4 regions of the Halomonas sp. TH-94 genome follow, and region 2 is predicted to be linked to each of the others. Evidence: predicted binding sites of a transcription regulator. Region 2 holds the regulator's gene; each other region holds the start of a gene.
What was found. Region 2 encodes sigma-54, which starts transcription at its own class of promoters, with help from an activator protein. Its sites were predicted from a motif close to TGGCACNNNNNTTGCTNT; they were not measured.
Positions count from the first base shown of each region.

Region 1: the regulator sigma-54 is predicted to act here: its motif matches at 3,516-3,533, upstream of ytfE (iron-sulfur cluster repair protein YtfE).
Region 3: the regulator sigma-54 is predicted to act here: its motif matches at 6,076-6,093, upstream of AC2VNO_RS18580 (amino acid ABC transporter substrate-binding protein).
Region 4: the regulator sigma-54 is predicted to act here: its motif matches at 4,374-4,391, upstream of glnL (nitrogen regulation protein NR(II)).

Region 1 covers NZ_JBYCKL010000063.1:367-7,669, forward strand. The annotation lists partial or broken gene AC2VNO_RS12260 (ribonucleotide reductase N-terminal alpha domain-containing protein) at 1-1,149, opposite strand, end outside; gene ubiT (ubiquinone anaerobic biosynthesis accessory factor UbiT) at 1,195-1,671, opposite strand; gene norR (nitric oxide reductase transcriptional regulator NorR) at 1,888-3,417, opposite strand; gene ytfE (iron-sulfur cluster repair protein YtfE) at 3,567-4,223, shown strand; gene hemN (oxygen-independent coproporphyrinogen III oxidase) at 4,299-5,684, opposite strand; gene AC2VNO_RS12285 (NnrS family protein) at 5,755-6,963, opposite strand; gene AC2VNO_RS12290 (YbaN family protein) at 7,051-7,303, shown strand, end outside.
Region 2 covers NZ_JBYCKL010000034.1:31,025-39,220, reverse strand. The annotation lists gene yjgA (ribosome biogenesis factor YjgA) at 1-503, opposite strand, end outside; gene pmbA (metalloprotease PmbA) at 650-1,990, shown strand; gene AC2VNO_RS05915 (HPr family phosphocarrier protein) at 2,072-2,341, opposite strand; gene rapZ (RNase adapter RapZ) at 2,344-3,264, opposite strand; gene ptsN (PTS IIA-like nitrogen regulatory protein PtsN) at 3,310-3,780, opposite strand; gene hpf (ribosome hibernation-promoting factor, HPF/YfiA family) at 3,787-4,095, opposite strand; gene AC2VNO_RS05895 (RNA polymerase factor sigma-54) at 4,205-5,626, opposite strand; gene lptB (LPS export ABC transporter ATP-binding protein) at 5,784-6,509, opposite strand; gene lptA (lipopolysaccharide transport periplasmic protein LptA) at 6,517-7,044, opposite strand; gene lptC (LPS export ABC transporter periplasmic protein LptC) at 7,041-7,661, opposite strand; gene AC2VNO_RS05875 (KdsC family phosphatase) at 7,673-8,196, opposite strand, start outside.
Region 3 covers NZ_JBYCKL010000109.1:13,679-21,874, reverse strand. The annotation lists gene AC2VNO_RS18605 (ChaN family lipoprotein) at 1-997, shown strand, start outside; gene AC2VNO_RS18600 (M1 family metallopeptidase) at 1,000-2,949, shown strand; gene AC2VNO_RS18595 (ribonucleotide reductase subunit alpha) at 3,024-3,428, shown strand; gene ahpC (alkyl hydroperoxide reductase subunit C) at 3,555-4,118, shown strand; gene ahpF (alkyl hydroperoxide reductase subunit F) at 4,295-5,851, shown strand; gene AC2VNO_RS18580 (amino acid ABC transporter substrate-binding protein) at 6,156-7,184, shown strand; gene AC2VNO_RS18575 (amino acid ABC transporter permease) at 7,296-8,196, shown strand, end outside.
Region 4 covers NZ_JBYCKL010000004.1:791-8,986, reverse strand. The annotation lists gene typA (translational GTPase TypA) at 1-629, opposite strand, end outside; gene AC2VNO_RS00665 (glycosyltransferase family protein) at 969-1,574, shown strand; gene glnA (glutamate--ammonia ligase) at 2,040-3,446, shown strand; gene AC2VNO_RS00655 (DUF4124 domain-containing protein) at 3,625-4,191, shown strand; gene glnL (nitrogen regulation protein NR(II)) at 4,499-5,545, shown strand; gene ntrC (nitrogen regulation protein NR(I)) at 5,538-6,947, shown strand; gene AC2VNO_RS00640 (zinc-dependent alcohol dehydrogenase) at 7,131-8,196, shown strand, end outside.

The DNA.
Region 1 (7,303 bases), on a different contig from region 2:
GATCTCACGGCGCTGGCCCTCGAGCGGCAGGCCGCTGATCTCCACCACGTTATCGAGCATGCGGGTGAAGATCGCCACCACCTGGCGATAGCGCTCCCAGTCGAAGCGCGGCTTCTTGCCGAAGGGGTCGATGACGAAGCGGGTCAGGTTGACCGAGCCCAGCAGGCAGGCACCTTCCGGCGGCAGGGGCTGCTCGCCGCAGGGGTTGGTGGCACGAACCTCCTCGCAGAACCAGTTGTTGTTCATGCGGTTGACCTGGTCGATCAGGATGAAGCCCGGTTCGGCAAAGTCATAGGTGGAGCGCATGATGGTGTCCCACAGCTCGCGGGCCTTGATCACCTCGACGATGCGGCAGGCCACGCGACCCTCGGCATCGACGCTGTAGGCGTCCTCGACCACCGGCCAGTCGCGGTAGATCAGGTCCTCGGGCTTGACGTCCTCCTTCTCGCCGGCGTGCAGCGGGAAGGCCAGCGGCCAGTCGGCGTCCTGCTTCACCGCTTCCATGAACTCGTCGGTGATCAGCAGCGAGAGGTTGAACTGGCGCAGCCGGCCGGCTTCGCGCTTGGCCTCGATGAAGCTGCGCACATCGGGGTGGCCGACGTCGAAAGTGCCCATCTGGGCGCCGCGACGGCCGCCCGCCGAGGCCACCGTGAAGCACATCTTGTCGTAGATATCCATGAACGCCAGCGGGCCGTTGGTGCCGGCACCGGCGCCGAACACGAAGGCGCCCTTGTGGCGCAGGGTGGAAAACTCGTAGCCGATGCCGCAGCCCGCCTTGAGGGTCATGCCGGCATCCACCACCGAGGAGAGGATGTCGTGCATGGAGTCGCGGATGGTGCGCGAAACGGTACAGTTGATCAGGCTGACGGCGGGTTTGTAGTCTTCGGCACCGGCGTTGGACATGATGCGGCCGGCCGGGATGGCGCCATTCTCCAGCGCCCAGCGGAACTTGGGCAGCCACTCCTCGGCCCGGTCGCCCTCCACCGCCGCCAGGGCCCGCGCAACGCGATCCCAGGTCGCTGCCACATCCTTGTCGACGGGCCGGCCATGACGATCCTTGAGACGATACTTGGAGTCCCAGATATCGCGTGAGGGCGCTTGCATAGGCACCTCGTGAGATGTCTTGACGGCCTTGGTGGAAGTGCTCATACAGGGATCTCTCCAGTAAGGGTCAAAAAGTCGAATCGTTCAACGTCAGTGGCGCGCCATGCGCTCGAAGCGCACCAACCACTCGCCGAGGCGGCCCTGCGCCAGCCCTTCCTCACGGCTGTCCAGCAGGTTCTTGACCATCAGGCCGAGCTCGGTGTCGCCCTCGATTACCAGCCGCCGCTGGAAGAACAGCGCGTCGGGGTCCTCACGCCGAGTCGCCAAACACAGAAACTCGCGCCAGCCGCCGCGAATGGTCGCCTCGCCCATCTCCTGGGTGAGCCGGAAGCGCTCCCCTTCGAGGGTGAGTGTCAGCGCCACACCGAGATCCTCGATATGTAGCGAGATACGGCGACCTTCGAGCGCATCGAACTCGCCCTCGGCCAAGGGCTCGGCGAAGGTGCGATTGAGCAGCGGCTCGATCAGTTGGCGCTTTACCCTCAGCGGCACGCGGGGGTCGATGGCGCGAATCAGGTGAGTCGGTAAGGGCGGACGCGGCAAACGCGACAGGAGCAGCGGAAACATAGTGACTCTCCGGTGGAGCGAACCAGTGGATTCGGCGCGGCCACAGGGCCACGAAACCGTCCATCCTAAGCTCGACGCCGCCTGCCTGTACTGATATGCGTCAAGCCTGTTGCAATGCCCCCTGAGCGGGACCTCGACCACCATATATAGCCAGGCCGATCGAATCAAGCACCATATATGGGGGTTTTTAACGTTTCCCCTCTTGCATTGCGGTAACTATTTGATCCCCAAGCGGCGGGCCAGTTTGTGTAGATTGCTGGGGTCCACGGCGAGCCGGCGAGCCGCTTTCGCCCAGCTGTCGTTGCATGCCGCCAGCGCACTGCGAATGGCCTGACGCTGGGCGAATTCGACCTGGTCGCGCAGTGGCTGCTCAACCTCATCGACCGTTTCCGCCTTGCTTGCCTTGCCTGGCGTGGCGTTCAACGGTTGTCCATGGGGCAAGTCGAGCCATTCGGGCTGAAGCGTGACGATATCGTCGCGTCGGGCGCCATGGCCAAGCGCCTTGATCGCCGCCCGGCTGATCACGTGCTCCAGCTCGCGGATATTGCCCGGCCAGCGATAGGCCAGCAGAGCCGCCTCTGCCGCCGAGGACAGTCTCAGGCTGCGCACGCCGAGTCGCGCACGGTTGATCTCGAGGAAATGCCCGGCCAGCACCAGCACGTCGCTGCCGCGCTCCCGCAGCGGTGGGATGAGGACCGGGTAGACCGACAGGCGATGGTAGAGGTCGGCGCGGAAGTGACCGTCACGCACTCCGTCGGCCAGCTGCCGGTTGGTGGCGGCGATGATGCGCACATCGACCCGCCGCGGGGTATCTTCACCCAGACGCTGGACTTCACCATTCTGCAAGGCACGCAGCAGCTTGGCCTGAATCGTGAGCGGCAGTTCGCCCACCTCGTCGAGGAACAGGCTGCCGCCTTCGGCGGCTTCGAAGCGTCCTGCACGATCTGCCGAGGCGCCGGAGAACGCCCCTTTGACGTGGCCGAACAGCTCGCTTTCGGCCAGGGTTTCCGGCAGGGCGGCGCAGTTGACCTGCACCAGCGGCCGTTTGCGGCGCGGGGAACGCTGGTGCAGGCGCCATGCAAAGAGCTCCTTGCCGACACCGGTCTCGCCGCTGAGCAGTACCGGCAGATCCGAATCGGCGACGACGTCGAGCTCGCGCAAAAGCCGCTGCAGTTCGGCGCTATGACCGAGAATTTCCCCCCCGTCCCCCGGCTTGGGAGGCGTGACCGTTCCATGGGGCGCCATGCGCAGCGCACGCACCTCCTGCTCCATGCGCGATACGCGTACGGCAGCCTCGACGAGCAGCGCATAGCGCTCCAGCGACGTTTGCGAGCCCTCGTCGAAGGTGCCGGCCACCAGGGCGTCCAGGGTCAGCACGCCCCATGGCTCCCCTTCGACGTGCAGGCTGATGCCCATGCAGTCGTGAACGTGCAGCGGCTCCCCCGGCTGCTGCTCGACCAGGCCGTCGTAGGGATCGGGCAGGGTCGAGTCCGGTGGAAACCGCGTAGCGCGGCGGCTTGTCAGAATGGTCGCCAGGCGCGGGTGCCGCGCCACGTCGAAGCGGCGACCCAGCGCCTCGCGCACCAGCCCCTCCACCGCTACCGGTACCAGCATGCCCTCCTGCAAGCGCAACAGGCACACCGCGCCACAGCGAAAGCCCTCGCGCAGGGTACGCACCAAGCGCTGCAGGCGCACCGCACTGGGCAAATCGGCCGATAGATCGGCCAGCAGGGAATCGTCAAGCATGGTGAAATTTACCTTTAAATGGTAATTAGAACCCTATCACCTCAAGGTTATTTTCACCATTAAAAGCACAATACTTTGAAATAAAAGCAGAATAAAACTGGCACGGCGCTTGCTGTATGAGATTGACACATCCTTTCAGAGGCAACCGCATGAACCTGCTCGAACAGACCGTAGGCCGTATCGCCCTGTCACTGCCCGGTGCCACTCGGATCTTTCACGCTCACAACATCGACTTCTGCTGCGGCGGACGCATCAGCCTGCGCCAGGCTGCCGAACGTGCCGGCCTGCAAATCGACAGGCTGATCGCCGAACTCGAGGCGCTGCCGGCCGCTAGCGGCGAGCAGCGCGACTGGCGCGAGGCCAGCAACGACGAGCTGATCGATCATATCCTCACGCGCTATCACGACGTGCATCGCGCTCAGCTGCCCGAGCTGATCCGCATGGCGCGACGCGTGGAGCAGGTACACGGCGAGCGCGAGAGTTGCCCCAATGGCCTTGCCGATCTGCTGATGGACATTCATCAGGAGATGGAGAGCCACATGCAGAAAGAGGAGCAGATCCTCTTCCCCATGCTGCGTAGCGGCATGGGCGCCCAGGCCCAGGGGCCGATCGCGGTGATGCGCCAGGAGCACGACGACCATGGCGAGAACCTGGAGCAGGTAATGCTGCTCACCGACGACATCACCCCACCCAAGGGCGCCTGTACCACCTGGCGAGCGCTCTACACCGGCCTGCGCGAGTTCCGCGAGGACCTGATGGAGCACATTCATCTGGAGAATAATCTGCTGTTTGAACGGGCCGGTTGAGGAAACGCTTCCTAAGCACACCTGCCGAAACGCAAACGGCGCCCCGCGGGGCGCCGTTGTATTTCGGTGGGTAGATTAGACGGTACGTGAAAAACGCCCCTCATTGGGCTTGAGGTAGGCATCGAAGGCCATCGCCATGTTACGCATCATGAGGCGCCCGGCGGGCAGCACTTCGATCTCTCCCTCGCGTATCGACAGCAGGCCATCGGCCTGCATCTCCTCGAGCTGACCAAGGGCATCGGCAAAATAGTCGCGAAAGACGATATCGTGGCGTACTTCGATATCGGCGAAATCGATCTTCCCGTGGCACATCAGGGCGTTGATCACGTCGCGGCGCAGGCGGTCGTCGTCGTTGAGGCGATAGCCGCGCATCACCGGCAGCCGCCCCGCCTCGAGCCGCGCCTGGTACTGGGCAGTCTCCTTGACGCTCTGGCTGTAGCTGTCGCCTACCTTGCCGATGGAGGTGATGCCCAGGCCGATCATGTCGCAATCGGCATGGGTGGAGTAACCCTGGAAGTTGCGCTGCAGGGTACCGTTCTCCTTGGCCAGGGTCAGTTCGTCGTCGGGCAGTGCGAAGTGATCCATGCCGATGTAGACGTAGCCGGCTGCGGTCAGGCGGCGAATGGTCAGCTCGAGCAGCTCCAGCTTGCGCTCCGGCGGCGGCATGTCCTCGGGACGAATCAGCCGCTGAGCCTTGAACAGGTCCGGCAGGTGGGCGTAGCTGTAGGCGGCAATACGGTCGGGGCGCAGCGCAATGATCTTGGCAAGAGTGGTATCGAAGCTTGCCACCGTTTGTAGCGGCAAGCCGTAAATCAGATCCACGCTGACCGACTGGAAGCCGGCTTCGCGTGCCGCGGCCACCAGCTCGATTACCTGTGCCTCGCTCTGCACGCGATTGACGGCCTTCTGCACCTCTTCGTCGAAGTCCTGCACACCGAAGCTCAGCCGGTTGAATCCAAGGTCATGGAGCTCGTGGATCTGCTCGGGGGTGACCGTACGCGGGTCCACCTCGAGAGAGAACTCGCGCTCTTCCGCCGGAGCGAAATGGAACGCCTCGTCGAGCGCCGCCATCAATTCACCGAGCTGGGCGTTGCTCAGGTAGGTGGGCGTGCCGCCGCCCAGATGCAGCTGGGTCATGCGCCGCGTCTCGTCGAAAAGTGCCCCCTGTACCCCGATTTCCTCCTTCAGCCAGCCCAGGTACTCGGCAGCGCGCTCAGTGTTGTGGGTGATGATCTTGTTGCAGGCGCAGTAGTAGCACAGGCTCTTGCAGAACGGGATGTGCACGTAGACCGACAGGGGCTTGGGCGATGAAACGCGATTGCTGCGCTCGGCAGCGGCGCGGTAGTCGTCCTCGGCGAAGGCCGCATGGAATTGGGGCGCGGTCGGGTAGGAGGTATAGCGCGGCCCGGGGCGGTCGTACTTTTCCACCAGCGGGCGATTGAACAACAGATCGTCATGCATGATCGATAAAAGCCTCTTGAAACCTCGGCATGGTGCGCGCCATGCCCAATGCCCGAGAGTATGACATCGGCTAGCGGCGTCGTCTCGACAGCTCGCCGCTCTCTTGTCCCGAGTCAAGTTTGCCCGCTCGCGCTGCGACAGCCGCCCTGTCCGCAAGCGCTATCCACATCGTCAGACGCCAGGCGACCAGCAGCCAGCCCAGGCTCCAGGCCAAGGCCGAGCCCCATAGCAACGCGAGCCAAGCGCTGCCGGCTCCGATCGCCCACAGGCGCAGCACGGCGGACACAGCGAACAGACCGGCCAGCGGCAGCCAGACCCACTCCCGCTCGGGGTGCTGTCTCGCCCGCAAAATGGCATGGCGCAGCATGATGCCGCTGGCCAGGGTGCCCAGCGCCCCCACCGTAAAGGCGTGCAGCGCCGTGCTGGCATGCAGAAGAGGTGCCCACCAGCTGCGTGCCAGCAGCACGAGGCCGATGGCAATCCAGGCGTAGCCCAGCATCAGCACCTGCAAGTCAGGCCGCAGGCGACAGCGCAGCGGCGCCCAGCTCCAGATGCGATAGAGCACCAGCAGGCTAGCTGCCAGCACCAGCAAGGCAGCCAACGGCTGCAACATGTCCAGCAACATGATGAAGGGCGCCAGCCCAAGCAGCAGGATCAGCGCTGCCTCCAGGCGTGGCTGCACACCGCTGCCGGGCACTCGAAATTCACGCATCGAGTAGCCATTGACCGCCGGAGCGATGACCCGCCCGCCCATGAAGGTCATCAACAATACCAACCATAGAACGCTTTGATGCATCAGCGGTGCCGTGGTCGGCATGCCATCCAGGTAGCGCCACGTCAGGGTCACCACTGCCAGCATGCAGATCATGCCCAGCAAGGGAGACAACAGCCGGTTGCGCCATTTCTTGGCGGCAAGGAAGCGCGGCACCAGGCGTGCTGCCACCCAAAGCGCGAAGGCCGCGTCGGCCAACGAGGCCAGCAGAGCACCCGGCCACGCCAGCACGCCTAACCGGCCTACCAACCATAGGAGTACCAGCAGAGCCAGATGTCGCCGCGGCACCGGCCCCAGCAGGTAGCCGGCAATCACAGCCAAAGCAAAACCGAACAGCATTTCCCGCGCATGGGCGGCAGGTGTCGCCAGTTGCACTGTCGCCCAGCCGTGATAAAGCGCCAGCAACGAGAGCGGCACCGTCAGAGCGGCATGCAGGGCCGCCAGCGGAAACAGCCAGCGCCAGGCGGGGAGTCGCTGCTGTGCCGCTTCCGGCATTGACGAAAGCATAGGCTTTGCAAAATTTTTAAACATGCATATAAAATACTACTTAGTTCGATCACGGGAAACCGTGGTACGAGAATGAGCGAGGTTGCCATGCGAAATTCACTGTCGCGCCTTGGCTGGCGCGTGCTTGCCTACGGCGCTATCGGCCTGGGCACCGCCGGGCTGGTGGTACCACTGTTGCCGACAACGCCATTTTTGCTGGTCGCCGCCTGGGCTGCGCCGAAAGGCTCGCCGCGGTTGGCACGCTGGCTGTGGCAGCATCCCCGCCTGGGACCATCGCTACATGCCTGGCGGGAACAGAGGGCCATTCCTCGCCGCACCAAGCAGCTCGCCGTCGCTCTGC
Region 2 (8,196 bases):
AAGCCCGCCGTATCGCGAATCAGTTTGAAGAGTTTGCGCGCATTGGCCGGGGGCTTGCCGCGCTCGCGTTCGCTCTTGGCATTTCGGACAAGCTGACGCAGCGCCTGACGGTCGGCCTCCGGGTGCTCCTCGATGAAGGCTTCGACGGCGTCATCGCCCTCCTCGATGAGGCGATCCCGCCACTTTTCGAGCCGATGAAAGGCCAGATCGCGGTGACGATTTTCCTGTTCGATCTTGTCGAAGACTGCCTGGATGGCATCCAGATCCTCGCGGCGCATCAGCTTGCCCACATACTGCATGTGGCGCCGACGCCCTTCATGGGAGCGGATACGACCGGTCTCCTCGACGGCAGCGAGCATGTCTTCCGAGAGCGGAAAGCGGGCGCGCTCGGACGGGGTCATGGCAATGATCTGTTCGCCCAGCATCTGCAGGGCGTGCATTTCCCGCTTGAGCTGGGATTTGCTGGGTCTTTCGTCGAAGTCGGTGGGAATATCCTGGGTCATGCCGCATCCAAGTAGTGAGAGGGTCAGCGCTGTCTTGCCAACGCAAGATGCAGGGTTTCGAATGACGGTAGTATACCAGCCCGTCGAGCGACGGCGGGAACAGACACGTATGAAGACCGGCTTGGCCGGCGAATGAGGAGATGAGCATGAGCAAGGCTTTTGATGCCGCCGCCCAGCAGGAGCTGCTCGAGTCGCGTGCCGGGCAGGCGCTGGCGCTGGCGAAACACCTGGGAGCCGATGCCTGCGAGGTGGGCGCCAGCGTCGACCAGGGCGTCGGGATCAGCGTGCGTGAGGGGGAGGTGGAGTCCGTCGAGCTCTCGCGCGATCAGGGTATCGCCGTTACCGTCTATCTGCGTGGCCACAAGGGTAGCGCCTCCTCCACCGATGCCAGTGATGCGTCGATCCGCGAGGTCGTGGAAAAAGCCATGGCAATCGCGCTCTATACCGGGGAGGATCCAGCGGCAGGCTTGGCCGACCCTGAATTGATGGCTACCGAACTGCCCGACCTCGACGTACATCACCCGTGGCCGCTCACCACCGAGCAGGCCATCGAGCTGGCGCTGGCCTGCGAAGCGGCAGGGCGCGCCGAGGCGGGCATACGGCAATCGGAGGGCGCTTCGCTCTCCAGCGGCGAAGGGGTCAGGGTCTATGCCAATAGCCACGGTTTTCTTGGCAGTCAGCGCGGCAGCCGCCACTCGCTCTCTTGCATGCTGATCGCCGAGGATGCGGCTGGCATGCAGCGCGATTACGACTATACCAGTGCGCGTAACCCAGAGGAGTTGCGTGATCCCGAGGCCGTGGGCAAGAAGGCGGCCGAGCGTACGCTCGAGCGCCTTGGCGCGCGTCGGCCCGCCACCGGGCGCCTGCCGGTGATGTTCGATGCCACCGTCGCCAGCGGTCTCGTCGGCCATCTCATGAGTGCCATTGCCGGTGGTTCGCTCTATCGGCAGGCTTCGTTCCTTTGTGACCGCCTGGGGGAGACGCTGTTTCCCGACTGGTTCACGCTCGGCGAGCGGCCCATGGAGCGTGGCGCCATGGCAAGTTCTCCCTTCGACAACGATGGCGTGCAAACCCGCGACAATGTCTTCATCGAGGATGGTCGTCTGGCCAGCTACATGCTCTCTGCCTACAGTGCTCGCCGCCTCGGCTTGCAGACCACCGGCAATGCCGGCGGGGCTCGCAACCTGCGCATCAGCGCGCCGCTGGAGTCTCGAGAGGCGCTGCTCTCACGCATGGGTAGCGGGGTGCTGGTCACCGAGCTGATGGGGCAAGGGGTGAATGGTGTGACCGGAGACTACTCACGCGGCGCGGCGGGCTTCTGGGTCGAGAATGGTGAGATCAAGTACCCGGTGGAGGAATTCACCATCGCCGGCAACCTCGAGGCGATGTTCAGGGGCCTGCTGGCGGTAGGAAGCGACATCGACACCCGTGGCAGCATCCATACCGGCAGCTGGTTGATCGATGAGATGACCGTCGCCGGCAGTTGAAGCGCAGCTTGGCTTGTTGTTCAGGAAGGCGTAATGCGAGGCGGGCTTCGGCGATGCATGGCCGAGCGCAGACATTGCGCCCTAAGTATCTTCATCGAAGCGGGCCTCGAATAGCGCCTCGATGGCTTCGAGCACCGCTTCCGCATCGATCCCCTCGGCGCTGATCTCCAGTTCGGTGCCGCAAGGGGCACCCAGCATCAGCAGGGCCATGATATTGCCGGCATCGGCCTGCTGGGCGCCTCGACTCACGAGCACGTGCGCATCGAAGGGCTGGCAGCGCTGTACCAGCTTGGTGGCAGCGCGCGCATGCAGTCCGCGCTTGTTGGTCAGAGTCAGCTTGCGGCTGGGCACGCTCAGGCTTCCTTGCTTTCGGACGGCTCTGCGGTCGGCTCCTGCGAGGCAGCGACCGGTGTGTGAATGCCCAGCTCCCGATGACGTAGACGCACATCCGGCTGTTGCTTGGCGAGATGCTTGGCGAGCCGCTCGGCCAGATATACCGAGCGGTGCTGGCCCCCGGTGCAGCCGATGGCGACGGTAAGGTAGCTGCGATGGGTGTCGCGATAGGCCGGCAGCCAGCGCTCTACCCAGGCAACGATGTCATCCAGCATCTGCCCGACCAGCGGGTACTGTTCGAGGAATTCCACGATGCTCGGCTCCCGTCCGGTGGCCGAGCGCAGGCGTGGATCCCAGTAGGGGTTGGGCAGACAGCGGGCGTCGAAGACGATGTCGGCGTCGAGTGGCACGCCGCCCTTGAAGCCGAACGACTCCACCGTCAATGTCAGCTGATCGGCGTGATGACTGGCCACCTGTTCGGTGATTCGGCCACGCAGGTCGTGTACCGATAGCCGCGACGTGTCGATAATCAGATCGGCGAGGTTGCGAATGTCGCTCAGCGTGGCGTCTTCCGTCTCAATGGCCTCGTTCAGCGTCATGTCCCTGTGGCGGGTCAAGGGATGGCGGCGGCGAGTGGCGGAATAGCGTTCGATCAGGATCCGGGCATCGGTAGTCAGATAGACGATCTGACAGTCGACCTTGTTGGCGCGAAGCTCTTCCAACAGCCTGGGAAAGCGCTCCAGGGCGTGAGGGAGATTGCGTGCATCGATGCTGACGGCGATCGAGGATTGAACCGTGGGCGAGTTTCGCAGTTCGTCGACCAGCGAACCTAGCAGCATGGCTGGCAGGTTGTCGATGGCATAGTAGCCAATGTCTTCGAGTGCTTGCAGTGCGATCGATTTACCGGAGCCCGATCGGCCACTGATGATCACAAGCTGCATGTATTTCTCCTGATCAGGGGCTGGCCGAACGGCAACGCGGGCGGGTCAGGCCGAAGACTGTCGTCGAATGGCGTTTATGAGGCGCTCGTGGAGTTCGCGCTGGCTCTCGCACCGCCGCAACAGCGTGCGGGTTTCGGTGTCGTTCATCACGCTGGCCACCTGGCTCAGCAATGAGAGGTGAGTGTCGTCGGCTTCCTCGGGGACCAGCAGGACGAAGACGAGATCGACCGGTTCTCCGTCAATGGCATCGAAGTCGATGGGCTCGGCCAGCTTGAGGAAGGCGGCAACCGGACTGTGGCAATGGGGGCTTCGGGCATGCGGTATGGCCACGCCGTTGCCGATCCCGGTGCTGCCCAGCCGCTCACGGCCGATCAGTCTGCCGAAAACCTCCTGGCTATCGAGGCTCGGGGTGTTTTGCGCAATGAAGGTGCTGAAGAACTCCAGCACCCTCTTCTTGCTGCCCCCTGGAACGTCGAACAGCGCACGCTCCGGAGGCAGTATGTTTTCAAGTGTCATGACGACTCAGCGAATGCCGGCGCCTTGGGCGCGGGCCTGGGCCTTTTCCTTGTGCTTGACCAGCTGGCGGTCGAGCTTGTCGGTCAGGGCATCAATGGCGGCGTACATGTCGGTATCGGAGGCTTCGGCATGCAGATCGGCGCCGGCGGCGTGCAGCGTACAGGCGGCCTGCTGACGCTCTTTCTCGATCGAGAGAGTAACTTGTACGTTGGTGATATTGTCGTAGTGCCGTTGGACGCGGCTCAGCTTCTCGCTCACGTAGTCACGCAGTGCATCGGTCAGTTCAACATGATGGCCGGTAATGTTGACTTGCATGACAAGCTCCTTCGTCCTTCGAATGGTGATTTGATTGTAACCCTTTTTGGCACCGTGCAAACCCCCTCCGATCAATGCTCTTGTCCGGCGTCAACGCGCCACGTCGTCATCAGCGAAAACGCTTGCGCTCACTTGAAGAGGGGATCCCCAAGGCTTCACGATACTTGGCCACGGTACGGCGTGCCACCTGAATACCGTCTTCGGCCAACAGATCTACCAGTCGACTGTCGGATAGCGGTTTTCGTGGTGTCTCGTCGGCGATCAATTTTCGAATGCGGGCCCGGATGGCGGTACTGGAATGGGCGTCGCCCTCACCATTGCCGCCGACGTGGCTGGAGAAGAAGAACTTCAGTTCGAACACGCCGCGCGGGGTGTGGATGAACTTCTGGGTGGTCACCCGCGATATGGTCGATTCATGCATCTCCACGGTCTGGGCGATATCCGCCAGGACCAGCGGTTTCATGGCTTCTTCGCCCTGTTCGAGAAAATCGATCTGGCGTGCCATTATCTCGCGCCCGACGCGCAGCAGGGTGTCGTTGCGACTGGCCAGGCTCTTCATCAGCCAGCGGGCTTCCTGCAGGTGATCCTTGAGAAACTGGTTGTCCTGACTCTTGTCGGCCCGGCGTACCAGCGCGGCGTAGTCGGGCTGTATGCGGAGCCGCGGCAGGGCTTCGGCATTGAGTTCCACCCGCCAGCCGGATTCGTCATGGTAGGCGACCAGGTCCGGAGTGATGTAGTTGCTGCCGACTTCGGCGAAGGCACTGCCCGGGCGAGGGTCGAGCGAGCGCACCAGGGCGATGGCCTCGTCGAGAGCGTCGTCATCCAGGCCCAGGCGCCGCTTCAGCAGGCGCCGGTCATCGGCGGCAAGCGCTTCGAGGAACTGGCGCACCAGGCGCCGAGCCTGGGGCAGCAGGGGGGTGTGGTCGGGCAGGGTGGCGAGTTGCAGCATCAGGCACTCGCGCAGATCACGGGCGAAAATGCCGGTGGGTTCGAATTGCTGCAGACGTAGCAGCACCTGCTCGACTTCGCGAGTGGGCAGCCCCTCAAGACCCTGGCGGCGCAAGCCATCACGGATTTCCTCCAGCGGCTGTGCCAGATAGCCCGTGCCGTCCACGGCATCGATCAGGCTCTCGGCGATCTGGCGCTGGCGCTCGCTCAGGTCGATCATGGCCAGCTGCCAGATCAGATGCCCGGCCAGTGTCTGCCCGGAGGCCTGGCGCTCGAAATCGGGCCCTTCGCCGGTACCGCTGCCGGAGCTCGCACCGTGGTCAGGGTAGGTATCCTCCCAATCGCTGTCGGTGGACAGCTCACTGGGGATTTCATCGGCCCAGTCGTCGCTCTGGGGTTCGCTGACGGCTTGCTCGCCGAAGCCCTCGTCGAGCTCCAGCATGGGGTTGGATTCAAGTGCTTGCTGGATCTCCTGACGCAGGTCCAGCGTAGAGAGCTGCAGCAGCGCAATGGCCTGCTGCAGTTGGGGTGTCATGGTCAGCTGAGTGCCGACGCGGAGTTGCAATGATGCTTTCATGGCCATGAGGATAAGGGCTCATTTGCCGGAAAGACTCTACCCTAGACTGGCGTGCGGCGAGTTGCAATAGCGATGATTGCAATAAGCATGCCATTTATTGCAATCATGTCTGACGAGAATGTGTTAATAGTGCTTTCATGCTTGCATGTAACAGAGAGTTGCGTTATAGGCGGAAATCTTCACCGAGGTAGACTTCGCGCACGCGACGGTTGGCCAGAATGGCTTCGGCGTTACCTTCGGCGATGATCTGGCCATCTCCCACGATGTAGGCGGAGTCGCAGATATCCAGCGTTTCGCGCACGTTGTGATCGGTGATCAGGACGCCGATGTCGCGTGCCTTGAGCTGGCGAATGATGCCCTTGATCTCGCCGACCGAAATGGGGTCGACGCCGGCGAAGGGTTCATCGAGCAGGATGAAGGCCGGCTCGGTCGCCAGGGCTCGGGCTATCTCCACGCGCCTTCTCTCACCGCCGGACAGGCTCATCCCGAGGTTGTCGCGAATATGGGTGACGTGAAAGTCTTCGAGCAGCTGTTCTAGGCGCTGCTGACGGCCCCGGCGATCCAGATCCTTGCGGGTTTCGAGGATGGCCATGATGTTGTCGGCCACCGACAGCTTGCGAAAGATCGAGGCCTCCTGGGGGAGGTAGCCGATCCCGGCCCGAGCGCGTTCGTGCATGGCGCTGCGCGACAGGTCGAGCTTGTCGATACAGACATTACCCGCATCCGCTCTCACCAGCCCCACGATCATGTAGAACGAGGTGGTCTTGCCGGCGCCGTTGGGGCCGAGCAGCCCCACGATGGAGCCCTGCTCGATGGAGAGGCTGATGTCATGTACCACGCGGCGACGCTTGTAGCTCTTGGCCAGGTGCCGAGCATGCAGAGTCTTCATCGCCATCTCAGCGCTCCGGCTGCAGGGTCATGCGGATACGCTGGCGTCCCTCGACACCTTCGCTCTCGGCGCGGGCCTGGACCACGCGACGGTCGAGGAAGTACTCCAGATAGCCACCGTCGAAGGTATCGCCAGCCTGGTGCAGTTCGGCGCGGTCGATCAGTTCGACGCGTCGCTCGGCCACGTGATAGATGATCGTGCGCCCCCAGCCGCGTACCACTGGCTGCTCCGGGTCCGGCTGCTGTTCGATATAGGCACGTTCGCCGTGAGCCGTGGCACGGGAAAGCTCGCCGGCCGCATTGCGCCGGAGCTCGACGCGGTCGCCGGTAAGACGCATGGTGCCCTGGCGGATGTCGACCTCGCCGGTATAGATCGCCGTGCCGGCGATATCGTCGAGATCGAGCCGATCGGCTTCTATCTGGATAGGCTGATCGGCGTCGCGCTGTTGGGCCATGCTCGCGGCAGGGCTCAATGCCAGGCCGATCAATGCCAGGCTGAGCAGCATGCGGGGCGTCGGAAGCTTGCATCGCTTCATGGCGTGAGTTCCTCCAGGGTGACGGGGTCGGCCTGTCCCGGCTGAGCGCCTTCCGGGGGGTGGTAGCCGCGCACATTGTCTGTCAATCGCGCCCGGTTGTCATGGATCCAGGCGTCGAAACGTTCGCCGCGCATATGCTGTGGCGGCTGCTGCAGCAGGGCGGGTGTGTCGCTCCAGGCATGACCGACATTGGCGTCGAAATGCAGCACCTCGGTGTCGAGCTGCCAGCGCTCCTCCGGAGCGAACAGGCGGGCGTCGCCGGTCAGCGTAAGGGGGTTGCCGCCCGGGCCGAGTCGGCCTTCCCGGCCGCTGGCGACCCAGAGACGGCCTTCTCGATCGATCAGATGAGCCACCGGCGTCACGGCGCGGGTCACGTCGTCGTGCGGCGTATGCACCAGCCTGGGACTCTCCAGGCGCTGATGGGCCTGGCCATCGATATCGAAGCGAGTCAGCCGGGCCTGTTCCAGGAAATAGTCAGGTTCTCCGGCGTCGTCGGTGGGTACCGGGCCGGGCGTAGGCACCTGCCATGGGTCAAGCCAGGCGATCAGGCTGCCCAGCGCCAACAGCAACAGCAGCAGCCAGAGGCGAAACGAGGGGCGCGGCAGGCGACGTAGCATCGACGCCGGTCTCAACGCTTGCCGTGGAGGTAGGTGTCGATCAGGGCGTCGCGATGCCCTTGCGCTTCCAGCAGCAGGTCGCAAATCTCGCGTACCGCGCCATGGCCGCCGCTGCGCTCGGTGACGTGGTCGGCGAGGGCGCGGATGTAGGACGGTGCGCCGGGTACGGTAATGCCGATGCCGGCACGCTGAATGGGCGCCAGATCGGGAAGATCGTCGCCACAATAGGCGACCTGTTCGAGTTCGATTCCCTTGCGAGCGCAGAGCTCGCGCAGCACGACGAGCTTGTCCTCACAGCCCTGGAAGACATGGTCGATGCCCAGAGCGGCTGCGCGATGACTGACCATGGGCGATTCACGCCCGGTGATGAAGGCCACCTGCAGGCCGGCGCGGCGCAGGAGTTTCAGGCCCAGGCCGTCCTGAGTGTGAAACGCCTTGATCTCGATACCGTCGGCCTGGAAGTAAAGACGGCCGTCGGTAAGTACGCCATCGACGTCCAGTGCCAGCAGGCGGATCTTGCGCAGCCGGTCGAGAA
Region 3 (8,196 bases), on a different contig from region 2:
CGAGCGCGACGTGGTGATGCTCGGCGAACAGCACGACCGCATGGATCACCATCGTTGGCAGCTGCACACCCTGGCCGGGCTACATGCGCTGCGTCCGAACATGATCATCGGCCTGGAGATGCTGCCCCGCGAGGCCCAGCCGGCGCTGGACGCCTGGGTGGCGGGCGAGCTGGATGAGGCGGAGTTTCTCGCTGCCAGCAACTGGCGCCGCGCCTGGGGGTTCGATCCTGCGCTGTACCTGCCGATACTGCACTTTGCGCGTCTCAACCAGGTGCCACTCAAGGCGATCAATGTGACACCCGAGCTGCGCGGCCGGTTGGCCGGTGAGGGCTGGGCGGCGGTGCCGGAAGCCGAGCGCTTCGGAATCTCCGCACCGGCCGAGGCGCTGCCCGACTATCGCGAGCGCCTGGCTGCCGTGCATGCCCAGCACCCCACCTCAGGAGATGAGGAGAGCCTCGAGCGTTTCATCGCCGCGCAGCTCGTATGGGACCGTGCCATGGCCGCCGGGCTGGCCGAAGCTGCCGGTGAGGGTGCGCTCACGGTCGGCCTGATCGGCCAGGGGCATCTGCAGTACGAGCACGGCGTACCTCACCAGCTCGATGATTTGGGCGTCGAGGCACACGCCACCTTGCTGCCATGGGCGGTAGGCGCCGAAGCGTGCGAGCCACCGCCCGCCGGGCTGGCACAGGCCGTGTTCGCCCTGGCCGATACCCCGCAGCCGCTGCAGGCACCCATGCAGCTGGGAATCTATCTGGTGCCCGACGCGCAAGGGGTGGCGGTACATGGCGTACTGCCCGGTTCGGTGGCGGAGCAGGCCGGTCTCGAGGAGGGCGATATCATTCTGCGAGCAGCCGGTGAAGGGCTGACGAGGCCTGCCGATCTCACCCAGCTGGTGCAGCGCCAGCACCCCGGCACCCTGCTGCCGCTGGAGATTCGCCGCGGAGATGAGCAGCGTGAGGTGCTGGCACGCTTTCCGCCTCGCGATGGCGGAGACTGAGCATGCCCAATCGCTACGTGCCGCGCTGGCTGCGGAGCAGGTTGACGGGGTTGGTGTTGGCCGCGCAGCTCTTCGGCGTCGCGACGACGCAGGCCGAAGCGCTGCCCGAGGTCGATCTCGCGGTTTCGCTGGCCCCCGCCAGCGGGTGGCTCGAGGGCGAAATGCTGCTCGCCCCGCCGCCCGCTGCGAGCGAATTCACGCTGCTGTCCGGCCTCGTGGTGGTAGCGGCCGAAGCCGATGGTGTGGCGCTGGAGGTGGCAACCGGCAGCGAGGGTAGTCACCGGCTGTCGCTGCCGCCGGGAACCGAGGCGCTGACGCTGCGCTGGCAGGGGCGGCTCGACGATCAGGAGCGCCTCATGGTCTCGCCCCGAGGCAGCCTGCTGCCCGCCCATGGCGGCTGGTACCCACGCTTCGAGGGCCTGGGCCCCTTTGCCTTGTCGCTGCGTATTGCGGTGCCGTCGGGGCAGCGGGCGGTAGGCACCGGCCCGCTGCAGGGTGCGCCACGGGTAGAGGAATCGGGCTACTCCGTCCTCCATGTACATCCACGTACGGCGGTGGTGGAAGTGGCCGTCGGCCCTTGGCAGGAGCGCAGTCGCGAGGTGGATGGCGTGTGGCTGCGCACGCTGTTTCCCGAATCGCTGGACGACGCTCATGCCGAACTCTATTTGGAGCACAGTGCCGATTATCTGCAGCGTTTCTCCCGACGTGTGGGCCCCTACCCCTACGCGAGCTTCACCGTTGCCGCCACACCGGCACCGGTCGGGCTGGCCTATCCTGGATTCACTCTGCTCGGCGAGCGGGTCATTCCGCTGCCGTTCATTCCGCGTACCTCGCTGGCCCATGAGCTGATGCACGCCTGGTGGGGCGCCGGCGTGCTGGTTGACTACTCTCGCGGTAACTGGGCCGAGGCGTTGACCACCTACCTGGCCGACTATGCACTCGACGAAGCCCGCGGCGAGGCGCGGGAAACCCGCCGGCGCTGGCTGCTCGACCTTGCCGCGCTGCCTGACGACTTCGACCGCCGCCCAGCCGACTTCCAGGGCCAGCGCGACCCGGCACTGCGACTGCTGGGCTACCAGCACGGCGCCATGTTGCTGCACATGCTGCGTCAGCATATCGGCGACGAGGCCTTCGACGCGGGGCTGCGTCGCTTTGCCGAGCGCTACATGCACCGCGAGGCCGCCTGGGACGATCTCGCGGCGGCGCTGAGCGAGGCCGCCGACGAGCCGCTGCAGGCGTTTGTCGAAGCCTGGACGCAGCGGCCGGGGCGCCCAGCTCTCGACGTCGAGGCCACGCGTAGCGAGACCCAGGACGGCTGGATGATAGAGGGCGTTCTGAAGCAGGCCGGGGCACATGCCCCCTGGCCGCTTCATGTACCGCTGGTGATCGACACCGTCGCCGGTATGGAACGACGATCTATCCCGCTCGACGGCCATCGGGCCGAGTTCTCGCTGGCACTTGCTCATGAGCCGCTGTCGCTGCGCATCGATCCGGATTTCGACCTGCTGCGCCAGTTGGAGGGGCCGCCAATACTCCGAAGCGTGGCGCTGGACCCCGAAAGTCGGCTGCTGGCGCTGGATGTCGCGCTGGCCGAGCCGGTCAGAAGGGCACTGGCTCACCCGCTGCCGGACGCCGAGGCGGCATCGACGGACGCGGCGCCGCTGGTGGTGGTGGGGCTGACCGAACAGGTCGCCGCCTGGCTCGAACAGCGGGGACTCGACGCCACTGTGGCGGAAATGGCGCGTCACGGTCAGGCGCGGGCCTGGACGCTGCCCGGCACGGCGATAGTGGCGATCAGCGGTGACGAGCGCCAGGCCCTCGAGCGGCTGCTGGGTAGCTTGCGCCATCAGCTGGCCCATAGTCACGTGACGGTAGCAGAAAGCGGCGAGACTCAGGCGGTGGGCACCTGGCCGCTCGACGAGGCGGCCCTGCGCGTCGATTGGTCGCTCTGATCGCTTGCACCCCGCATGACGGGATGCGCTATCGTAGTGGCATCTGCCGGACTGCGAACTGCTGGAGGACTGACTTGGCCATTTCCCGTTTTACCGATCTGCTGGAAGAAGCGCGGCACCAACCCGAGCCGCAGCGGCTGCTGTTCGTGTTCACTCGCGCCGAGCTGCCTGACAACCCCACCCCCGAGCAGCGCCGGGGCTTCGAGCAAGGCGAAGGCGGCGTGCTGACGCCGGTCCTGTGCGTGGACAAGGCGCCGGACGAACTGAGCGACATGCAGGCGCTGGTGGCCGAGTCACAGCGCACCGAGATCGAGTGGGACGTCGTCTTCGTCGGTGCTTTGTCAGGCAAGGGCCACCAGGCCCCTACGAGCGACGAGGTCGAGCATCATCTACAGCGTATGGTGCAGTCGCTGCAGATGGGCAATACCCAGAGTTTCCTGGCACTGAATCGTCAAGGCGAGGCCGTTACCTTGCAATGAGCGGGCGGTGCCTCCATAGACAAGCGTTATCGGAACCATGGCGGCAATCAATTTTCGCCTATCGGTTACGATGGATATGATATGCCCCGTATTAGGATCATCCACCAAGACATGGAGCATCACTGAATGTCCCTGATCAACACCGAAGTCCAGCCGTTCAAGGCCACCGCTTTTCACAACGGCGAATTTGTCGAGCTCTCCAACGAGAACCTGAAAGGCCAGTGGTCCGTGGTGATCTTCATGCCGGCCGCGTTCACCTTCAACTGCCCGACTGAGGTCGAGGACGCCGCCGAGCACTACGAGGAGTTCAAGAAGGCCGGTGCCGAGGTCTACATCGTCACTACCGACACCCACTTCTCGCACAAAGTGTGGCACGAGACTTCTCCGGCGGTTGGCAAGGCCAAGTTCCCGCTGGTCGGTGACCCGACCCACCAGCTGACCCGCGCCTTCGGTGTGCACATCGAAGAAGCCGGTCTGGCCCTGCGCGGCACCTTCGTGATCGACCCGGACGGCATCATCAAGACCCTGGAGATCCACGACAACGCCATCGCCCGCGACGTCACGGAAACCCTGCGCAAGCTGAAGGCTGCCCAGTACGTGCGCAACAACCCGAACGAAGTCTGCCCCGCCAAGTGGAAGGAAGGCGAAGAGACCCTCGCTCCGTCCCTGGATCTGGTCGGCAAGATCTAAGCGAACCAGCGTCCCGCGAGACTGCTCTGGTCTCGCATGCGTTTCCCGCCCGGGCAGGCACTGCCCGGGCACGCTTTCCAAGACGTGCAAGCTGCCGCCTGCGCTGACTCCGGTCTGCGCACTCGGTATCGTCTTGCCGTTTTTTTCATGAGCCAGACATGAAGGAACCCGCTGTCATGTTGGACGACAATCTGAAAAGTCAGCTAAAAGCCTACCTGGAAAAGGTCACTCAGCCGTTCGAGATCGTCGCGTCCCTCGATGACGGCGCCAAGTCCAAGGAACTTCACGGGCTGCTCAAGGACATCGACAGCCTGAGCGACAAGATCACCCTGCGCCTGGACGGTGAGGATGCGCGCAAGCCCTCCTTTGCCCTGAATCGTCCCGGCGAGGAGACCGGCCTGGTCTTCGCCGGCATTCCCATGGGCCACGAGTTCACCTCGCTGGTGCTGGCGCTGCTGCAGGTGGGGGGCCATCCGCCCAAGGTCAGCGACGACACCCTCGATCAGATCAAGGCTCTCGACGGCGAGCTGTACTTCGAGACCTACTACTCGCTCTCCTGCCAGAACTGTCCCGACGTGGTGCAGGCGCTCAACCTGATGGCGATCTTCAACCCCGGCGTGCGCCATGTCGCCATCGACGGCGCGCTGTTTCAGGATGAGGTCGAAGAGCGTCAGGTGATGTCGGTGCCGAGCATCTACCTCAACGGCAAACTCTTCGACCAGGGGCGCATGAGCCTCGAGCAGATCCTGGCCAAGGTCGACACCGGCGCGGCCCAGCGCGAGGCGGCCAAGCTCAACGAGAAGGCGGCCTTCGACGTTCTGGTGGTCGGCGGTGGCCCGGCCGGTGCCGCGGCGGCCATCTATGCCGCACGCAAGGGCATCCGCACCGGCGTGGCGGCCGAGCGCTTCGGCGGCCAGGTGCTCGATACCATGTCCATCGAGAACTTCATCTCCGTGCCCTACACCGAAGGCCCCAAGCTGGCCGCGGCGCTGGAGCAGCACGTCAAGGAGTATGAGGCCGACATCATGAACCTGCAGCGTGCGGTGAAGCTGGTGCCGGCGGCCGATCAGGGCGGCGAGCACGAAGTGGTGTTCGAGTCCGGCGCCAGCCTCAAGAGCAAGACGCTGATCCTCTCCACCGGCGCCCGCTGGCGCGAGATGAACGTGCCCGGCGAAGCCGAATACCGCAACAAGGGCGTGGCCTACTGCCCGCACTGCGACGGCCCGCTGTTCAAGGGCAAGCGCGTGGCGGTGATCGGTGGCGGCAACTCCGGGGTCGAGGCGGCCATCGACCTGGCCGGCATCGTCGGCCACGTGACGCTGATCGAGTTCATGGACGAGATGCGTGCCGACGCCGTGCTGCAGAAGAAGCTGCGCAGCCTGTCCAACGTCGACATCATTCTCGGGGCGCGCACCACCGAAGTGAACGGCGATGGCAAGCGGGTCAACGGTTTGACCTACGAAGAACGCGCCAGCGGCGAAATCAAGCGGCTCGAGCTCGAGGGCATCTTCGTGCAGATCGGCCTGGTGCCCAACACCGAGTGGCTGACCGACTCCTCGATCGAGCTCTCCCCGCGCGGCGAGATCGTGATCGATGAGCGCGGCATGACCTCGGTGCCCGGCATCTTTGCTGCCGGCGATGTCACCACCGTGCCCTACAAGCAGATCGTCATCGCCATGGGTGAGGGCTCGAAGGCTGCCTTGGGAGCCTTCGACTACCTGATCCGCCACTGACGCGCCTCGTCAAGTAGCGTTCAGCGCCTCCCGTGAACTGTGCCCCGAAGGTTGGATGCCTATTCAACTTTCGGGGCCTTTCTTTTTCTCCCTGTTCTATGCCTCCTTCCCGTGCACCAAGACGAGTTCCAGTATTTTCATGCACTAAAGCGGTGCGACGTTACAGGCCGGATCGCCTTGAGCGCGACCGTTGAATAAGTGTTTTGCCTGTACTATCCCCGTACTGGAATAAACCTTGCTAAGGTGCTGGCACATGCTCAGGCATGCATCGTCCACGTATACCAAGAACATCGAGGAATTATTCATGCGCGACAACAAGAACAAGTGGCTTCTGCTCACTTCCGCAGCGGCACTGGCACTGGGTGCGGCCGCCACGGCCTCGGCCAACACCCTGCAGACCACCATCGACCGTGGTGCAGTTCAGTGTGGCGTGAGTGACGGCCTGCCCGGCTTTTCCGCACCGGACGATCAGGGCGACTGGCAGGGGCTGGACGTCGACGTGTGCCGTGCCGTAGCAGCAGCGGTCTTCGGCGATGCCGAAGCCGTACGTTACATCTCGCTGAACGCTGTCGAGCGCTTCACCGCGCTGCAGTCCGGCGAGGTCGACGTACTCTCGCGCAACACCACCTGGACCACCACCCGCGACACCACCCTGGGTCTGAACTTTGCCGGCGTGAACTTCTACGACGGTATCGGCTTCATGATCAATCGCGACCTCGGCGTCTCCAGCGCCACGGATCTCGACGGCGCGGCGGTCTGCGTTCAGTCCGGCACCACCACCGAGCTCAACGTGGCGGATTACTTCCGCGCCAACGGCATGACCTTCGATCCGATCGTATTCGATACCTCGGAGCAGACCGTGGGTGGCTACGAGGCCGGACGCTGCGACGTGCTGACCTCCGATACTTCCCAGCTGGCGGCACTGCGCATTCAGCTCTCCGACCCGGATCAGTCGGTGATCCTGCCGGAAGTCATCTCCAAGGAGCCGCTGGGCCCGGTGGTGCGTCAGGGTGACGACCAGTGGTTCAACATCGTCAAATGGTCGCTGTTCGCCATGCTCAACGCCGAAGAGATGGGTATCACCCAGGACAACGTCGACGAAATGCGCAACTCCGACGATCCGGACATCGCTCGCCTGTTGGGTCAGGACGGCAACTACGGCGAGGGCATGGGTCTCGACGCCAACTGGGCCTACAACATCATCAGCCAGGTGGGTAACTACGGCGAAAGCTACGACCGCAACGTCGGCATGGACTCCCCGCTGCAGATCGAGCGTGGCATCAATGCACTGTGGACCGAAGGCGGCATTCAGTACGCTCCGCCGATTCGCTGATCAAGCCGTCCGAGACACCGTATAAGTGCCTCGATCCAACTGTGCCCCGACTCGGATCTTCCGGGTCGGGGTTTGACAACTGCTTGACGGATCCAGGCGGAGAGTCCCTTCATGTCCGTTCGACCCAAGGCCCATACGCTGGGCCCAAAACCTCCTTTCTGGCGTGATCGAGCAAAGCGTGCGTTGATCTTTCAGGTTTTGCTGATCGCCGCTGTCGCCGCCTTCCTGCTCTATATCATCGGTAACACCCAGGCCAACCTGGCCGCTCGTGGCATCACTACCGGCTTCGGCTTTCTCGAAAGAACCGCAGGCTTCGGCATTGGCCAGAGTCTGATCGAGTACTCGTCGCAGAGTACCTACGGCCGCACGTTCGTGGTGGGCCTGCTCAATACCCTGCTGGTGTCCGCTCTGGGCGTGGTGGCGGCTACCATCATCGGCTTTACCGTGGGTATCGCCCGGCTGTCGCCCAACTGGCTGATCGCACGGCTGGCCAGCGGTTATATCGAGATCTTCCGTAACATTCCTCTGCTGCTGCAGATCTTCTTCTGGTACTTCGCCGTGCTGCGCACCATGCCCTCGGCGCGGGACAGCTACTCCCTCGGCGAGGTCATCTTTCTCAACGTGCGGGGTCTCTACCTGCCGGAGCCGCTGTTCGAATCGGGCTTCGGGCTGATTCCACTGACCTTTGTCGTGGCCATCGTGGCCAGCATCGCCTTGGTCGTCTGGAACAAGCGCCGCCATGAGGCCACCGGGAAGCGTCTGCCGGCGGGCTGGATCTCGCTGGCCCTGATCTTCGGTCTGCCCTTGCTGGTGCTGGTGGCAACCGGGGTGCCGGTGACGTGGGACGTACCTGAGCTGCGCGGCTTCAATTTCCGCGGTGGCATCACCATCATCCCCGAATTCCTCGCTCTGTGGCTGGCGCTTTCCATCTATACGGCGTCGTTCATCGCCGAGATCGTGCGCTCCGGCATTCAGGCGATCTCCCACGGCCAGACCGAGGCGGCCCAGGCGC
Region 4 (8,196 bases), on a different contig from region 2:
GGCGGCTCGACGATGTCGACGATGGCCTGGAACATCGGCGTCATGTCCTCGGCCAGCGCTTCCGGATCCATCCCGGCAATACCGTTGAGGGCCGAGCAGTAGATGATCGGGAAGTCGAGCTGCTCGTCGCTGGCGCCGAGGTTGTCGAACAGATCGAAGATCTGGTCGATGACCCAGTCGGGGCGGGCGCCGGGGCGGTCGATCTTGTTGACCACCACGATCGGCCTGAGGCCCTGGGCGAATGCCTTCTGGGTCACGAAGCGGGTCTGCGGCATGGGGCCGTCGACGGCGTCCACCAGCAGCAGCACCGAATCCACCATCGACATCACGCGCTCCACTTCGCCGCCGAAGTCGGCGTGTCCAGGGGTGTCGACGATGTTGATGTGGTAGTCGCGGCCATTGCCGTCCTGCCAACGAATCGCGGTGTTCTTGGCCAGGATGGTGATGCCGCGCTCTTTTTCCTGGTCATTGGAGTCCATGACCCGCTCCTGCCCTTCGGCCTTGCGATCGAGCGTGCCGGACTGGCTCAGGAGCTTGTCGACCAAGGTGGTCTTGCCGTGGTCGACGTGAGCGATGATGGCAATATTGCGCAGACTCTCGATACGAGAGGGGGTTACAGCTGTGTTCATAAGGTGTGACTCATCAACGGGAACGCACCTATGTACACATCGAAAGGACGTACCCTAGGCGCGGGGTAGGGGGGTGGTGGCGCATTGTACAGATATCGGTGGTTGGGGAATAGCACAACCTGGCGATATGGCGCGTATCAGGCCTGTGTACCGGCATGCTCCCATGCACAAGGCGCGGACGGAATGATGCTTGGCTCGGTGACGACTGGGCTGTGCGTATGACGATGAGGTGGGGAAAATGAGCGAAAGTGCACGTAGATACTTTTGTACACTTATCAACACACTGGGTAACTCACCCTATCGCTGAGAGGTTCACCCCCGTCCTCTGGAGTCTGCTCGATGCCCTTAGCCAGCGTCTTCATCGATGCCCGGTCCGCAGGTGCGAAGTTGCCGCGCCACCTGGTCACTGTCGAACAAGCGGCGAGCAAATGGAAGGGCAGCCATGAAGTGCTGCTGGTGGACGATACCGGAGATCGGCGTCTTCCGCCCTTGGCCCATCGGCACCAGGCACGATTGCTGTCGACCACTTCTCCCCTGCTGGGAAGTCGACTCAACGCTGCCGTCGCTGCCAGCCAGGGTGAACGCTTGCTGTTTCCCGGAACGCTGACCCGCGATGAGCTGGTGTGGTTGGGTGAAAGCCTGTCGGCTGACGAGCGGGGCCTCCTCTGTGATGCGGCCGTCATGCGACGCAAACGCCGGGGGCGGCTACAGCGCTGGTGGAGCTGGCTCACACGTGCCACCACTCGGGATACCTTCTGGGTGGCGCGGGATTGGTTCGAGCGTATCGGCGGCTTCGACCCGCAGCTCGACAGCGAAGCGCTGAGCGACCTGCTCGAGCGGTTGCGAGCATGTGGTGCGAATGTCTGCTACTCGGGCAATGCCGGGGCAGAACGCAAAACACTGTGCCCACCGCAAGGTGGGCACAGTCGAGTTGGCAGGGAGTAACCGCCAGGCTCAATCGTCTTCGGGTACGCCACCCATCCGCTCGAGCAGCTGAGCACCGGCAGGTATTCCACTCATTTGGCTCATGAAGAACCTTCGGGAGCGTGTCAGGGCTGACCCCAAGGGCAGGTCTTGATGTCCTATTTTGGTGCAAATTTAAAATATGTGTTCTTTCATGGTGCACGAATTGCCTCTCGATGGCGCAGATACGCTGCGTAATAAATTTCCGCAACAGCGTGGTGCACTCGGATTATTGGCTATTGTCTTTTGAATACAGCAACCTGGGAGTATTGAGGGCGTTGATGGTGCAAATTGGCACGCTACCTGCATTAGGTTGGCCAGCGCCATGTTCGTGCATGGTGAACGTGGGCAGTCGAGTTGCCTACGTGCTACAACACATGCTGGAACGAACCAGCGCAGTGGACTTCAGCCAAACGAATCGAGCCACAGCTCTAACGGAGGACACCAATGTCAGCCAAGACTCTCGCCCTGATCGAAGAACATGATGTGAAGTGGGTAGACCTGCGTTTCACCGATACGCGGGGCAAGGAACAGCACGTCACCATTCCCGCCCGTGACGTGAACGAGGAGTTCTTCGAGAACGGCCAGATGTTCGACGGCTCCTCCATCCATGGCTGGAAGGGCATCAACGAGTCGGACATGATCCTGCGTCCGGAAGACGGTACCGCTTTCCTCGACCCGTTCACCGAAGATGCCACCCTGGTGGTGCGTTGCGACATCATCGAGCCGGCCACCATGCAGGGCTATGAGCGCGATCCGCGCTCCATCGCCAAGCGTGCCGAGGCCTACCTGCAGTCTACCGGCCTGGGCGATACCGCCTTCTTCGGCCCGGAGCCCGAATTCTTCATCTTCGACGAGGTGCATTGGAAGGCCGATATCGAAGGCGCCATGTACAAGATCACCTCCGAAGAGGGTGCCTGGTCTACCGACCGTCAGGTCGAAGGCGGCAACCTGGCGCACCGTCCGCGCGTCAAGGGCGGCTACTTCCCGGTTCCCCCGGTCGACAGCTTCCACGATATTCGCGGCGCGATGTGCAACACCCTGGAAGCCATTGGCCAGACCGTCGAAGTGCACCACCACGAGGTCGCCAACGCCGGCCAGAACGAGATCGGCGTCAAGTTCAACACCCTGGTGAAGAAGGCCGACGAAGTTCAGGAAATGAAGTACGTGATCCACAACGTGGCTCACGCTTACGGCAAGACCGCTACCTTCATGCCCAAGCCGCTGGTCGGCGACAACGGCAGCGGAATGCACGTGCACCAGTCCTTCTGGAAGGACGGTCAGAACCAGTTCGCCGGCGACCAGTACGCCGGTCTGTCCGAAATGGCGCTCTACTACATCGGCGGCATCATCAAGCACGCCCGTGCTCTGAACGCTTTCACCAACGCTTCCACCAACTCCTACAAGCGTCTGGTGCCGGGCTTCGAGGCGCCGGTCATGCTGGCCTACAGCGCCCGTAACCGCTCTGCGTCCATCCGCATTCCGTACACCGCGAGCCCGAAGGGCAAGCGTGTCGAGGCTCGCTTCCCCGACCCGACCGCCAACCCCTACCTGGCCTTCGCCGCCATGCTGATGGCCGGTATCGACGGCATCAAGAACAAGATCCACCCCGGCGATGCCATGGACAAGAACCTCTATGACCTGCCGCCGGAAGAGGGCAAGCTGGTGCCGACCGTCGCCAGCAGCCTGGATCAGGCGCTCGAGGCGCTGGACGCTGACCGTGCGTTCCTCACCGAAGGCGGCGTGTTCACCGACGATATGATCGATGCCTACATCGAGCTGAAGATGGAAGACGTCGAGCGTATCCGCATGACCACGCACCCGATCGAGTTCGACATGTACTACAGCTGCTGATATCGCAGCCTGGACGGCTGGACGAGCTTGCCTCGCCAGCCGGCACCAGCAAGGGGCTCCGCATCGCGGCGCCCCTTTTTTGTCGTACACTGGAGCGGAACGTTAGGTTACCTTTTGCCGACTCCGACAGGCCCGGCCTCGGCTGGCCGTTGCGATACAACGCTCGAGGGATGTGCCCATGCTCAAGCCGATCGTGTCTTGCCTGCTGGGGCTATTGGTGGCGCATTCGGCACTGGCCACGACCATCTATCGCACCACCGATGCCCAGGGCAACGTAGTCTTCACCGATGATCCCAACCGTGGCGGCGAGCCGGTCGAACTGTCACCGCTGACCGTCATCCCCGCGCAGGTCGGGGGGCGTCAGGCCGAGCCGCCTCGGGTCGAGGGCGCCGCCCCGCGCGCGAGCCAGCGACCGGGCCAGCCCTTCATGCCCTACGATGCCTTTCGCATTCGTTCGCCGGCGCATGGGGGCGACCTCCCCGCCAGTCATGCAGGAAACCTGCAGGTGGAGCTCGCCATCGAGCCCGAGCTGCGCCCCGACCACCGCGTGCGGCTGTTGATCGACGGCCAGGTCAGTCAAACCGCCATGCATACCCGAGTCTTCATGCTGACCAACCTTCCCCGTGGCGACTACGTGCTCCAGGCTGAGCTGCTCGATTCTCAAGGTCAGGTAAGGCACCGTACGACGCCGGTAAGTCTTCATGTGCAGCGAGCCAATGGCGTACTGCCCCAGGGAGGTAGCTGAGCGCTCTCTGCTCCGTTTCGTGCAGCTCATAGATCCCATGCCTGCATGGGGTGCCGTCATGCACCATGAAGGGTGGTGGCGATGCTGCCCAGGGTGGCGTTATGCTTTCTGTTGCACTGATATGGTGCATTAGCGGCAGCGGGATACGCCCCGAAACGGCGCCACGCCGCGCCGTTTCGGGTTGGCGCACTTCTTGCTTGGTATGTTCAGCCCCGGGGTAGCACAGTCGCGGCGTAGTTGGCGCATGCGCCAACAAGAGGCAAGTGCCGCGCACAGCTCCCATGCATTCACCAAGGGAAGGTCGTAAATGTACCGACGCCTGATGGAACATCTCACCACGGCGGTGCTGTTGCTGGATCAGGAGCTGCGGTTGAGCTGGATGAATCCGGCGGCCGAAGCCCTGCTGGCGGTCAGTCTGGGTCGGGTCAAGGGGCTCGGTTTGGCGGCCTTGCTTGCTGAAGACGACGGCATGGGTGAGGTGTTGGCCAAGGCGCGTGACGAACAGCACCCCTTCACCCAGCGCGAGGTGCGCCTGGCGCTGCTGGGTGGTGCGACGACCACCATCGACTATACGGTCACGCCGCTCTCCACCGAGGAGCTGCTGGTGGAAATGGAGCCCCGCGACCGGCTGCTGCGCATCTCCCGCGAGGAGGCCCTGCTCAATCGGCAGGAAGCGATCAAGGTGCTGTCGCGCGGCCTGGCACATGAAGTGAAGAATCCGCTCGGTGGGATCCGCGGCGCTGCACAACTGCTGGAGCGTGATCTGGACGACCCTGCCTTGCAGGAGTTCACTCGTATCATCGTCGAGGAAGTCGACCGGCTGCGTGACCTGGTCGATAGCATGCTCGGCCCCAACAAGCTGGTACGGCACGAGCCGCTCAATATTCACAAGGTGCTGGAGCGCGTCCGTACCCTGCTCATTGCTGAGACGCCCACCGTGACCGTCGAGCGCGATTACGATCCCAGCTTGCCCGACTTCCCCGGTGACGAGGCTCAGATGATTCAGGCGGTGCTCAACGTGGCGCGTAATGCCGTGGAAGCCATGACCGGCGCCGAAACCGCAGCGCCGAGCTTGCTGATGCGCACACGAGCGCGTCGCCAGTTCACCCTGGGCGCCGAGCGCCATCGCCTTGTCTGCGAGGTGGCGCTGATCGACAACGGCCCCGGCGTTCCCGAGAGCCTGCAGGAAACCCTTTTCTATCCCATGGTATCGGGGCGTGCCGACGGCAGTGGACTGGGACTGTCCATTGCCCAGGGCATTCTGCATCAGCACCAGGGCCTTATCGAGTGCGATTCCCGCCCCGGTCATACCGAATTCCGTCTGCTTATTCCATTGGAGAGGCGCCATGACTGATGTCGCACGTGTCGCGGTGGTCGATGATGACCGCGCCATTCGCTGGGTGCTGGAGCGCGCCCTGGCTCAGCCCGATCTCGACGTCGAATGTATCGACCGGGCCGACGTGGCGTTAAGCCGTCTTCTCGACGATCCTCCCGATGTACTGGTCACCGACATTCGGATGCCGGGGATCGACGGCCTCGACCTGATGTCACGCGTCAGGGAAGTGCATCCCGACTTGCCGGTCATCGTGATGACCGCCCACTCCGACCTCGACAGCGCCGTGGCCTCCTATCAGGGCGGCGCCTTCGAATATCTGCCCAAGCCGTTCGACGTCGACGAGGCGCTGGCCCTGGTGCGTCGCGCCGTGGCCCATGCCCGCGAGCGCAAGCGCCCGGTCAGCGTGCCCGAGGGGCTGGACGCCGAGATCATCGGCGAGGCGCCGGCCATGCAGGAGGTCTTTCGGGCCATCGGTCGCCTGTCGCACTCGCACATCACGGTACTCATCAATGGCGAGTCGGGTACCGGCAAGGAGCGCGTTGCGCGTGCCCTGCACCAGCACAGTCCGCGGGGCATTCAGCCGTTCATTGCCCTGAACATGGCGGCGATTCCCCGTGATCTGATCGAGTCCGAGCTGTTCGGGCACGAGAAGGGGGCCTTTACCGGGGCCACGGCGAGCCGGCAGGGGCGATTCGAGCAGGCCAACGGCGGCACGCTGTTTCTCGACGAGATCGGCGACATGCCCGCCGAGACCCAGACGCGTCTGCTGCGCGTACTGGCAGACGGCGAGTTCTATCGGGTCGGCGGACATACACCGGTGAAGGTGGATGTGCGGATCATCGCTGCAACCCACCAGAACCTGGAGCGCCTGGTGGAGGACGGCCGTTTTCGCGAAGACTTGTTCCATCGCCTCAATGTGATTCGCGTTCACTTGCCCAGGCTTGCCGAGCGTCGCGAGGACATTCCCCGCTTGGCGCGCCACTTCCTGGCCGAGGCGGCCAAGGAGCTCTCCACCGACGTCAAGGTGCTGACCAAGGACGCCGAGGCCCATCTGACCCGGTTGCCCTGGCCGGGGAACGTGCGCCAATTGGAGAACACGTGCCGCTGGCTGACGGTCATGGCTTCGGGGCGCGAGATTCTGGTCGAGGATCTGCCGCCGGAGCTGCGCCAGGGTGAAGGCGGCGAAGTGACCAACGGCGACTGGCGTGCCGCCTTCCGTGACTGGGCCGACCGGGCCCTGGCGGCGGGCCATACCCATTTGCTGGAGGAAGCCGTGCCGGACTTCGAGCGTATCCTCATCGAGACCGCGCTCAAGCATACCGGCGGGCGCAAGGGAGAGGCGGCCGAGCTGCTGGGCTGGGGCCGCAATACCCTTACACGCAAGCTCAAGACGCTGTTGCCCTCACTGGCGGAGGATTGACACACCAGGCGGTGACTCTTCTCTCGACCGCTCCGCTTCGGTAGCGCTGCACACGCTGCTGGGCCCAGCCGAGCGGTGTGGATAAGGTCCGTTACCCAGCCACTCAACTCCCTTACCGGGCGCTTCACTCGGTTGAACTATGGTGGTTAGAGAGCCTTCGTTCGGACAACAGGGAGAGAGTCCATGAAAGCGCTGTGTTGGCATGGCAAGAATGATATCCGCTACGAGACGGTGCCCGACCCCAAGATCGAGCACCCTCGTGACGCCATCATCAATGTGAGCAGCTGCGCCATTTGCGGCTCCGACCTCCACCTGTTCCACCACTTCATCCCCGCCATGGAATCGGGCGATGTGGTGGGTCATGAATTCATGGGTGAGGTGATGGAAGTCGGTTCCGATACGCGAGACCTCAAGGTCGGCGATCGGGTCGTCGTCCCCTTCACCATTACCTGCGGCGAATGCGATCAGTGTCGGCGCGGAAATTTCTCCGTGTGTGAGCGCTCCAACCGCAACAAGGCGCTGGCCGACAAGGTATTCGGTCACGCCGGTGCCGGCCTGTTCGGCTACTCGCACCTCACTGGCGGCTATGCCGGAGGTCAGGCGGAATACGTCAGAGTTCCCTTTGCCGACAATACCCATATAAAGGTCCCTGACAGTCTCACCGACGAACAGGTCCTCTTCCTTGGCGACATATTCCCCACCGGCTGGCAGGCCGCGGTGCAGTGCGACATCGAGCCCACCGATACGGTGGCCATCTGGGGCGCCGGCCCGGTCGGTCAGTTCTGCGTGCGCAGTGCCGTACTGCTGGGTGCCAAGCAGGTGGTAATGATCGACAACGTGCCCGAGCGCCTGGCCATGGCCGAGGCTGGTGGAGCCATCGCGATCAACTTCGATGAAGAGAGTGTGCTCTCGCGCCTGCAGGAACTTACCCAGGGTAAAGGGCCGGAGAAATGTATCGACGCCGTAGGGCTTGAGTCCCACGTGCCGCGCTCGCTCGATTCCGTTTACGACCGATTCAAACAGGCGATGATGCTGGAGAGCGATCGCGCGCACGTGCTGCGCGAGATGATCTATGTCTGTCGTCCGGCGGGCATTCTCTCGATTCCCGGGGTGTATGGCGGCTTGATCGACAAGGTGCCCATGGGGCCGCTGATGAACAAGGGCCTGACCGTGCGGACCGGGCAAACCCACGTCAAACGCTGGACCGATGATCTGCTGCGCTTGATCGAGGAGGGCCAGATCGACCCTT